2 regions of the Streptomyces sp. NPDC030021 genome follow, and region 2 is predicted to be linked to the other one. Evidence: riboswitches for the same ligand, from Rfam matches in the RefSeq annotation. Region 2 holds a riboswitch; the other holds the start of a gene.
The links. A riboswitch is a leader RNA that binds a small molecule or an ion and turns the genes downstream of it on or off. The one in region 2 is predicted to bind guanidine.

Region 1 (5,455 bases), on a different contig from region 2:
CGACGCCGGAGGCATCCCCGCTGGCCACTGCGATCCCGAAGTCCACCAGCTTGGAACAGCCGTCGAGGTCCACCAGAACGTTCTCCGGCTTGTAGTCCCGGTGCACCAGTCCCGCCTCGTGAGCTGCGGCGAGGCCGAGCAACGATCCCTTGAGCACGGTGAGGGCCGCCTCAGGTCCCGTGGGGCCCTCCTGGCGCAGCAGCGTCCTGAGTGAGACGCCGTCCACCAACTCCATGACGATCGCGGCGCCTTCGGGGTGCTCGACGTAGTCGTCGATTCGTACCACGTACGGCGACCGCAAGCCCATCAGCAGTTGGGCCTCGGCGCGGAAGGCGGTGCGCGCGCCATGCGTCAGATACTTGATCGCCACCGGGGCACCGGAAGCCTCGTCCAGAGCTTCGACGACCCTCCCGCAGGCACCGGTGCCCAATTCCCTGCCATGGGTGTAACCGGGAACCTTCCACTGTGGATGTGCGCTCATGTCCCCGTTGTTCATTACTGCCCTCGCATGCGTCGTTGCCGTGCGCGCCTGGGAGCATGCCTCCCGCCACACCGACAGCCGGCCGGCCGGCCTGCTGCGGCCAGTCAACCGGTCAGCTGCGTCGTGGCGCGTGAGCAACTACTACTCATGCGCAGGCCCTCGTACCGTCTTGGCTTTGAGCGCGGCTCAGTCGTCTGGGCAGAGGACGAAGAGAGGGAAGGCGAGTCGGCGGGGCCGGTTGCCGATCTCGTCGAGCGCGGCGCGGATTTCGTGAAGGTGGCCGGCGGTCATCTGCAGTGGGGGTTCGTGGGGCTGGTAGGTGGTGCGGACCGGGTAGTCCACGCCCGGTTCGGTGGTCATCTCGATGTGACAGCCCATGACGTGGGTGACCGGTCTGCGTTCGCAGAACTCGATCAGGCGGTCGATGGTCCGGGTGAAGGCGTTCCGGTCCTGGATGTAGAGGCGGCCCGGATAGACCGTGTCGCCGGTGAGCAGGAACCCGGTCCACGGGTCGTAGAACGTGACGGCGGCCTCGTGGTGCCCGGGGGTGGCCAGGCATTCGAGCCTGCGGCCTCCCAGATCGACGCTCACCGTGGCGGTGGGGTTCTCGTCGAATCCGAAATACTTCCAGGCCGTGGGGAGCTCTGCTGAGACCACTGTGGTGTCGGGGAGGTCGGCGAACTGGCCGTCGCCCGCGATGTGGTCGCCGTGGGCGTGTGTGTGCAGCACCAGCAGGTGGTACTCCTGGCGGGGGTGGCGGGCGAGCCAGCCGTCGACGAGCTGGTCCACCACCAGACGCAAGGGGAAGAACTCACTTGACGCTGTGGCCCCGGTATCGATCAGTACTGCCCGGTCGTTGCCGAACAGCAGGAACAGGAACGGCGCTTCGTAGTTGATCGCCATGTTCTGCCGCAGGATGACCGTGTGCTCGTCGTACTCATAGACCTGGATGTCCGGGTCGGTGTTGTGCTTGGACGATGGTGAGCCGTGGATCCACCGGACGTCCAACTCGCGAGGCCCGTAAGCCGGGCTGTCGAAATCGACGAAGGATGTACCTACAGCCATGACGCCTCCTGAGTGCGTCGTCTTGGCGGGCCGGGTACGGCGCACATCTCGTCCGGGGTGGGCACCTGAGAGCCTCCGCCGCGACGCTACCACGAGATCGATCTACGGCTCTGTTGCGGGCCTTGGCCTTCGGCGCCGATCTCCTGAGTGCTCGCGCTCCCTACCGACCGGATGTCCGGAAGGCAGGTCCGTCTTGCTGCTCCTCGTCCCTCTCCAGATCGCTGATTGCGCGGCGGCGCGGCTTTCCGCTCAAGCAGGTGGAGCGCTCTCATATGGAGTAAGAGCTGCCCTTCGGAAGGTGATTCCGTGCAGCGATGGCTCCACGACTTCGCCGCGGATGTCTTGCGCAGCTGCACCTTGACCGAACAAATGAAGACTGACGCAGCAGGAAAGCGTCCGAAAGGAATGGCGGCACGGTAGATCGGTTCCCATGGGTCGCGTGACCGGCTCTCGATGTGGTCAGAAGGGGACGACGGATTGCGCGAGCGCATCCAGAGCGGCCTGTGGCCGGATGGTCGTGCCGGCCAGGCCAGGAAATCCGCCCCATGCCAGGCAGTCCCGCAGGTGTGCAACGAACGGGACGGTCCCACCGCGCCCGCTGTGAAGCTCCACGTCCGCGAAGGGTCCGGGGAGGCGAACGGTGTCGACCGGTTCCGGCTGCGCGTCGCGGGGGTTCGCCTTGAACGACGGACCAGGGCTGATCGTCAGGTCCAGGGGCGCATTCATGCCGACCCGTTCCCTCTCCTCGTGGGCCCACCTCTCCGCCTCGGCGACAGCCTCTTCGAGGGGAAGGACGACGAGGGGATCGAAATGCGAGAGGTACATGAACGGGTACTTCTCCGGTACATCGACGATCTCGTTCCTCTTCGGCTCCGGGCCGTGCCTCCTCGGGTCGTGGCGGAACCTGTCCTCACTGCCCGACAGGTCCACGGAGCCGACCACGAGATAGAAGGCGCGCAGCGAGAGCGGCAGGCGTCCGCCCGTGAGCCTCTCCAACCTCTTCACGGACCGGAGTGCGTCGAGCGGGGGCGGGACGAGGGCGCGCGCCTTCTCGTGGAAGGGGTACGCCTCGGCGCGCAGCGTTTCAACGACAGCCTCCAAGCCGCACCGCACCCGCTCCATCGTCTCCATCGCGACGGCCTCGGCGGCCTGCGCGGCGGGCGCCTTCGGTGGTCTCCGGTCAAGCGCAGCCAGTTCCTCCCACACCCGCTCGTGCTCGCCGGCGCGATAGCGCTCGATGAGATCGCCCGTAAATGGCTTCACGGTGCTCGTGGCCGTCGCCTTCCGCTTGCGCTTCTTCATGCGCCCCGCGGCCTGGTTCACGATCTTGGGGTCGAGCTGGTCGAGCTGGTCGAGGAGCGCTCGCGCCGTCGCGCCGAGCTCGCGGTCTTGCGCGGCCATCAGGGATCGTTCGATCCAGCGCGGTTCGGCCGTTGCCTGCGCGGGCGTGAGCTTTTCGAGTACGGTCCTGGCGGACTCGCTCCGGTTGTCGCCGGAACGGAGCACCTGCTCCTCGAACAGGGGCGCCAGGACGTCAAAGGCGCGCGAGGGGCCGGCGCGCAGCAGGGCATCGATCGCGATCGTCTGGCGATCGTGACGGTCGTACTCGTTGATCGGGACACCCTCCAGCGACAGGGGCGAGGCTGCGGCCTCAAGGGCTTCCGGCGTCCCGATCTCGAGCAGGTTCTGCCCTGCGGTGGTAAGGAATTGCCGTTGCCGAGTGAACAGTTCGCGCAACGCGGGAACAGCAGGTGTGTAGCGGGTCTCGGCCAGGCGATGCGCGAGCCATTGCGCGAGGCCTCCGTCGTGGCCGTCCACCGCGGAGAACCAACGCGTCTTCAGGAGCGCGTCGAGCAGCCCCGCGCCATCTCGAAGCGCTGGATGCTCGCCGAAGAGGCCTGCGCTCTCGGCCTGGTCGAAGCGGAGCTCGCCGGCGCTCACGCAGGCGATGAGGGCAGCGACCGGTATGTCCGCGATCTTGCTCCTCGGGATCTCGCCGGGAGCGAGCGACCGGCGACGGACCATGTCGAGGAGGATCTCAGGTGACGCCGAGCAGAGCTCTCGCTTGATGATCTTCTCGGCGCGCCCCCGCATCACGAGTTCGAACGGGACGCGGTTGTGTCCGAAGGTGAAACCGCCGAGATCGATCCGCATCACTTCCAGCGCGAAGGACATGGCTGCGGCGGGCGTGACCACGGCGAGGACCTCGACGGCCGCGCTCAAGGCATCGGGACTGCCGTTCGTGAGCGCCGCCGTGAACGCCTCGCCCGTCGGGTAGCGCCGCACCAGAGGGCAGACCCCGCCCGTCCAGAGGCGGCCGGCGTAGGTTTCGCCGACGTTGATACCCGCGCACGCTGCGGCCGCATGCAGTTCGGCAGGGTCGTGCGCGCTGAGCGCCTGGACGATACGGGAGTTGACGTCATCGATCAGGCTCGTCGGATCGGCGTGCGCTGTTCCGGGATCCACGGGCATGACCTGCTTCCTTCCTTGCCGAGCCTCACCCGGCCATGTCCTGATGGTCCACCGGGTCCGGTGGGCCGACTGCCGGGCCGTGGACGGATCACAGACTCCGTACGGACTTCAACGGCCGGGCCTCCGCGAGGGGCGACGCGGCATTCTGCTTTCCGGCCAGCGCGGCGTAGAGGATGCCGCTCACCAGCAGCCCCACGAGGAACGAGACGTCGGCGCCGTCCATGGCCTCCGCGACCGGTCCGCGGAAGAAGGCGGTCGAGACGAACGGGATCATCGCGACGAGACCGATGACGTACGAAGCCAGGCCGCGCCAGGACCAGCGTCCGTAGATGCCCTGGTCGTCGAAGATGTCACGGATCACGTACTGACCCTTGCGGATGGCGTAATAGTCGACGAGGTTGACCGCGGTCCACGGGACCAGGAAGTAGAGCATCAGCAGGACGAAGCTGCTGAAGCCGGCCAAGTAGTCGTCGGGCAGGGACAGGGCCACCGAGAGCACCACGGCGCCGACGGATACGACAACGGCGGCTCGCAGGCGGCTCGTCGGCTGCTCCCGCCGGAAGGCGTCCACCGCGCTCACGGCTGTGAGCATCGCACCGTAGGTGTTGACGCCCATGACGCTGATCAGGGCCAGAGCCGATACCAGCACGACGAGTGAGCCGAAGCCCGAAACGATGCCGTTCCCGGTCCGGAGCAAGCCGGTGACGGCGTCGTCGGCAGGCAGGCGGCTGCCGATGAAGGCGCCCAGGGACATCAGCCACACCGCGGAGCCGGCCGCACCCGCGTATGTCCACCAGATGACCTTGCGGGAGCCGGCGTCCGCAGGCAGGTACCGGGAGTAGTCCGACACGTAGACGGCGTAACTGATCTGGTAGCCGGCCGCAGCGGCGAAGACGGTCAGGAACGATGTCCATGGGCTGCCGGTCGCAGGCGCGACGATCGGCGCGTCCCACCACTGAACGACGGTTCCGACGGTGAGTATCCCGAACACGAGGATGAGGAGCCCGGTCAGGACGCGTTGTACGAAATGGATCAGATCATGGCCTACCAGGGCCAGCACGACCGACACCACAGCCAGGACGGGGTACCAGAGCCAGGGGCCGCCGCCGACGATCCGTCCCAGTCCTTGGGCCGCGAGTACGGTGTTGAAGACGTTGAAGCCCAAGTAGACGAAGATGACGGCCGTGAACGGTACGACGGCTCCGCGGACCCCGAACTGGGCCCTGGACTGGATCATCTGAGGCAGGCCCATACGGGGGCCCTGGTTGGCGTGGACCGCCATGAAGAACGTGCCGAAGCAGGCACCGAGGACCACGGCCGTGACCGACCAGCCCAGGCTGAGGCCGATCGAGGGGCCGATGAAGCCGATGACGAGAGTGGTCAGGACGAAGTTGCCGGAGAACCAGAACGGGCCCTGGTGCCAGAGCTTGCCGTGAC
Region 2 (5,455 bases):
GTTCCCGGGCTACACGGGATCGGCGGTCGACCAGCAGCTGCCGCAGGCGCCCCAGCACCACCGACCGAGCTCCCCGGACGGGCTGTTCGACCTGGAAGGGCTGCGCGACGCGGCCTTGAAGGGAGCGATGCAGGCGCCGATCGAGCAGTGGATGACCTTCCTCCACCCCGATCAGGTGGCACTGGTGCGCCGCAACTGGGCGGGCCCGGCCCGCATCAGCGGACCGGCCGGTACCGGCAAGACGGTCGTCGCCCTGCACCGTGCCGCCCACCTGGCCCGGCGGACGACCGGCCGCATCCTGTACGTCACCTTCGCCAACAACCTGCCCCGGGTGCAGAGCACCTTCCTCAAGACCATGGCCCCGGCCGTCGCCGACCGGGTGGACTTCCGCAGCCTCCACTCCTGGGCGCAGGAGTTCCTGCAGGAGCGGGGCATACCGGTACGGCTGCACGGGGACAAGGCCGAGACCGCCTTCAGCCTCGCCTGGAAGAACGTCGGCCGCGAGAGCCGCCTGGCCGAGCTCGACCCGGCCCCCACCTACTGGCACGAAGAGATCGACTACGTGATCAAGGGGCGAGGCCTCACCCGCTTCGAGGAGTACGTGACCCTCCCCAGGCGGCGGCGCAAGGCGCGCCTCCACCGTACGCACCGGCAGTCGGTCTGGGAGCTGTACGAGGCGTACGAATCGCTGCGCGGCGAGCGCGGCGTCCACGACTTCAACGACGTCCTCTCCCTGGCCCTGGCCGAAGCCGCCCGCCGGCGCGAGCGGCCCCCGTACGCGGCCGTCATCGTGGACGAGGTCCAGGACCTCACGCTCGTCGGCGTGCGCCTCCTGCACGCGCTCGTCGGTGATGTGCCGAACGGTCTGCTGCTCGTCGGCGACGGCCAGCAGACCGTGTACCCGGGCGGCTTCCGCCTCACCGACGCGGGCATCGACATCCGCGGCGACCGCGGACAGGTGCTGCGCACCAACTACCGCAACAGCAAGCAGATCCTGGACGCGGCCCTCACCGTCGTGGCCGACGACGCCTTCGAGGACATCGACGGCCTGCGCACCCCGGGGCGCCGCGACGTCGACCTCACCTACCACGACGGGGACGTCGTGCGCGTCACCAGGCCCACGGTCAACGCCCACGACAGGGAACTCCTGGACGCCCTGCGTGCCCTGCCCGACGGTGCGCGGGCCGACACCGCCCTGCTGTGCCCCTCCATGCGCGCCATCGGCCACTACCAGCGGTTGCTCACCCAGGCGGGCATCCCGGTGTGCCAGTTGGAGCACTACGACGGCCGCGCGGTCGACGCGGTGAAGCTGGGCACCTACCGCAGGGCCAAGGGCCTGGAGTTCAAGAACGTCTTCCTGCCCCGGCACGATGCGGTCTTCGCGAAGGGGACGCCGGCCGGCACGGCGGGCGGTACCACGGGCGGTACGGAGACCTCGGAGACGGCCCGGGAGCGCGAGGAGCTGCTCCGCAGCCAGCTCTTCGTGGCGATGACCCGGGCCCGTGACCTGCTGTGGCTCGGCAGCGTCGCCTAAGGCTGTCCCGTAATCCCCGGTGGATCAGCGCGCGGCGTCAGATGCGGTGCCTCGCAAGGCGGAGGGGCGCCCGCATACTGGGCGTATTCGGGTGCTCCGACAACGCGCCGTGGCGCTGCCGGCGTCCGCGATCGCCGAGGCCATCGCCTTTGCCGTCGCCCAGCCGGCCGAGGTCGGCGTCAACGAGATCGTCGTACGTCCTGCTGCGAGTACGCAGTGACCACAGGGACCGAAGGGAAGCACGAGGACGGGACGCCGGAAGGCCTCGGATAGACGGTGTCCCGCGGACCAGGCGGGGCAGGCGGTCGTGTCCGGGCCAGCCGAGGGAGCAGCGGCGCGCTCGCCGGAGGACATCGCCGAGCCCCTGTCGGTGGCGAAGCCGGCTCCGTGCGCCGGCCGCGGGTGACCGCCGGTTACGGCCGGTCGGGGACACTCCGGGGGGTTGGGCGGTGTGTCTGCGCGACCGGTGGAGGTGGAGTCCCCTTCAATGGCGCCGCATGACCTTCTCCGCACTGCACCAGCCGCCCGCGCGCGCCACCGCCCCGTACAGCCGCCGGTCGGTCCTCACGGGAGCCTTCGCCCTCGCCGCCGCCACGGCACTGCCGCTCGCCGCGGCCGGGCGGGCGTACTCCGCCGCCACCCCTGACATCATCGGCTGCGCCGCCTGGGGTGCGCGGGCGGCGTCCGAACCCGTCGTCGTCCTGGACAACCGCCCGGAGCGGATCATCGTCCACCACACGGCGACGGCGAACGTGACGGACTACTCGAAGCAGCGCGCCTTCGCCCTCGCCCGCGCGATCCAGACGTACCACATGGACGCGCAGGGCTGGATCGACACAGGTCAGCACTTCACCATCAGCCGCGGGGCCTTCGTGCTGGAAGGACGTCACCACAGCCTCGCGGAGCTGCGCACCGGCACCCGCCAGGTGCGGGCGGCGCACTGCGTCGGCCAGAACACCGTGTCGATCGGCATCGAGAACGAGGGCACGTACACCTCGCAGGACCCGCCCGAGGCCCAGTACGCGGCCCTGGCCGACCTGTGCGCCCACATCTGCGACCAGTACGGCCTGCCCGCGTCGGAGATCTACGGCCACCGCGACTTCAACGCCACCTCCTGCCCCGGCGACCACCTCTACGCACTGCTCCCGACCCTCCGCAAGGACGTCGCCGACCGCCTCGGCACGCCCGCGCCGGAGGAGGCGGCCGACCCCATCGAGGACCTGGTGCGCCAGGCCACCGGGCGGCCGGCCTCGGAGTACGCGGAATACCTCCCGGCCGGTCTCCTGCCCTGACGGTGCGCCGCCGCCCCGGGCCACCCAGGGCTACAGCCGCCAGTACGTACCGGCACGGGAATCGACATGCACCACGTGGCGGCCGACGCGCACCACGTGGTGGTCCGGTCCGGACCAGGAGCCGCAGGCGCCGTCGGCGGCGGGCAGCGGGGTCCAGATCTCCAGGAAGGTGCTGCCGTCCGGGTTGGTGCCCCGCTCGACGAGGTCCGCACCGTCCCACCGGAAGGTGCCGGCGTCTTCGCCGGGCTCGCCCGTGAGGTGGTGGAAGTGCACCTGGGAGCCGTCGAAGGACGTCGTACCGGCGAAGCCACGGCTGTCGGCGTAGTACGACCCGGCCTGCAGCCACACCACTTCGCGGTCCTCGACGAGGGGTCCGCCGTTGCGGCTGATGCCGCGCCGAAGCCAGGCACCGCGCTCGGGCACCGGGACGCCGGGGCCGTCCGTGACGTGCCCGGCCGGCCCGGGCTCAGGCGCGGTCATCGGCGGCAGGCTCGGTGGCCTCGGCGGGCTCGTCCACGGCCAGGAGCGTCAGCGGTACGTTGCCGCGTACGGCCTGCGAGTACGGGCAGACCGCGTCCGCCCGGTGCAGCAGGGGCTGGAGGTCCGCCGCACGCCACCCGGGCAGGCTGACGGTGAGCGCCACCGCGAGGCCGTAGCCCGCGGGCGTGTCCGTGGTGCCGAGCTGGACCTCGCAGGCCACGCGCGCGGTGGAGGCGTCCGCCCCGAACTCGGCGGCGACCTCCGCGAGCGCGGAGGTGAAGCAGGCGGCGAAACCGGCCGCGAACAGCTGCTCGGGGTTGGTGGTGCCGGGCACCTTCTTGCGCGGCGGGGCGAGGCGGACGTCCAGGCGTCCGTCGTCCGTGCGGACGGATCCGGTACGTCCTCCGGCGGCGTGCGCGGTCGTCCGGTACAGGCTGCGGGTGAGTGGCACGGTCATGGCGTACGGCCCATCTTGCTCGACGAGGACGCTGCCCGGGTGCGGACAGCGGACGGCGCCGCTCGTGCGGCACCTCGCGCGTCGTCGTGCGTAACCGGGTACGGCGCATCTCGTCCGGGGCCGTGGACCGGCCGCCGGACAATCTAGCAACGCGCTCCGCGATCCGGGGCCACCCCCGCGGTGAAGTACCTCACCCACCACCGACCCGGCCGCCGGCCCGGGGTCAGGGCGCGTGGTGCTGGATGCCCCGCTGACCGGGTACCCGGGTCGACCTCGGAGCGCCCGAGCGGCGGTGGCGGTCGGCTCGCTGCCGGCGGCCCGGGAACGGGTTGCGCCGCACGGTGGCGCTGGGGGCCGCGATCAGCAGGCCGACAAGTGCGAGGACCGCGACGAGGATGAGCACGTTGACAAGGTTCATGGTCCTGCCTTTCGTCGAGTATTGACTGCCTGTCACTACATTTTGTTACCGATTCGCGGACGGTTAAACACGGAGGGTGACAAGGCGTGTCGTCGAGGGTCGCGTCGGCGATGCCGATCCGGCAACATCAGCCGTGCGTGCGGGCATTGGCGCGGCACGAGCGACGGCCGTCCGCCACCGGCGGGGAACCGGGACCTTCCCCGCCGGCGCCGCACGGGCAAGAACCACCAACAGCACGGCACTTGGTGCCTCGTCCCACCGGGGTCGGCAGGATGGCGGGTGTCGTTCGTAGGCGTATCCCGGCCGGGATCACGTGGCCGGGTCGACGCGTACCGTCTCCACCCAGGACGGGGGCGCGGGCGGGGAGTTGCCGATCAGGGCGGCGATCAAGCGGCACGACGGTGTCTCGTCCGGCCACGGCGTGTACCCGTCGGTCAGCACGACCACGACGTTCGGCCGGTCGGGCAGGGCCAGGGCCGCGCCGATGCCGACCCGCATGTCCGTGCCCCCGCCACCGGCCAGGGTCACCTCGCCGGCACTGCGCACCCGGGTCACGGCATGCACGTCGGCGTCGCACGCGAGGACGGCGACCCGGTTCCCGCCGACGCCCACCTCCCGCAGGACGCCGGTGACTTCGGCGAGGGCGGCCGCGAGGTCGTCCGGGCCCATCGATCCCGAGGTGTCGAGGACGACGGCCACCCGCGGCAGCGGCCTGCGCAGACTGGGAAGCACCACCCGGCCGCCGAGCGCGGGTGTCCGGCGCGACGGGCGGCGGTACGTGTAGTCCACCGCGCCGGCCGCCCAGGCGGCGGCCTCGCGGACCGCTCCCGCCAGAGCCTGGCGCCAGTCGACGGAGGGCTCCAGAAGTTCCTCGGCCCACCGGGCCCAGCCCTCGGGGACCCGGCCCCGGGTGCGCCGGTGGGCCCGTACGGCCTCGGCGGTCTGCCGGCGCAGTGCCTCGGCCTCCACCGGGCCGACCCGGGCGGGGCCGCCGTCCTCGCCCAGCTCCCAGGGCCCGGGGGTGCCGTGCGCACCGGAACCGCAGTCCGGCCCGTGGGGCGTCGGGGGAATCGCCGGCAGGTAGGTCTCGAACAGGCCGCCCGTGGGCAGGCCGTAGAGCCTGGGCTCCATCCGGCCCTCGGGCAGCACCAGCCCGTCGGCCAGCAGGTCGTCGTTGATCTCGCAGTCCTGGGCGATGTTGACCCGGACCGGATCGCGCTGGTCGGCGGCGGGCAGGCGCTCGGCCCGGCCGTGGTGGTCGCGCAGCAGGTGCG

Region 1: linked by a shared signal. The riboswitch ahead of ACZ4YL_RS39340 (MBL fold metallo-hydrolase) and the one ahead of ACZ4YL_RS11190 (Ohr family peroxiredoxin) in region 2 are both predicted to bind guanidine.

The regions. Positions count from the first base shown of each region.
Region 1 is NZ_JBVIAH010000035.1:41,170-46,624, reverse strand. Features, by position in the region: gene ACZ4YL_RS39345 (serine/threonine-protein kinase) at 1-619, opposite strand, end outside; gene ACZ4YL_RS39340 (MBL fold metallo-hydrolase) at 668-1,546, opposite strand; guanidine-III (ykkC-III) riboswitch at 1,558-1,625, opposite strand; gene ACZ4YL_RS39335 (hypothetical protein) at 2,006-4,018, opposite strand; gene ACZ4YL_RS39330 (purine-cytosine permease family protein) at 4,107-5,455, opposite strand, start outside.
Region 2 is NZ_JBVIAH010000004.1:506,949-512,403, reverse strand. Features, by position in the region: gene ACZ4YL_RS11210 (nuclease-related domain-containing DEAD/DEAH box helicase) at 1-1,534, shown strand, start outside; partial or broken gene ACZ4YL_RS11205 (oxidoreductase) at 1,638-1,754, shown strand; gene ACZ4YL_RS11200 (peptidoglycan recognition protein family protein) at 2,032-2,826, shown strand; gene ACZ4YL_RS11195 (hypothetical protein) at 2,857-3,306, opposite strand; gene ACZ4YL_RS11190 (Ohr family peroxiredoxin) at 3,293-3,763, opposite strand; guanidine-III (ykkC-III) riboswitch at 3,839-3,901, opposite strand; gene ACZ4YL_RS11185 (hypothetical protein) at 3,987-4,181, opposite strand; gene ACZ4YL_RS11180 (vWA domain-containing protein) at 4,491-5,455, opposite strand, start outside.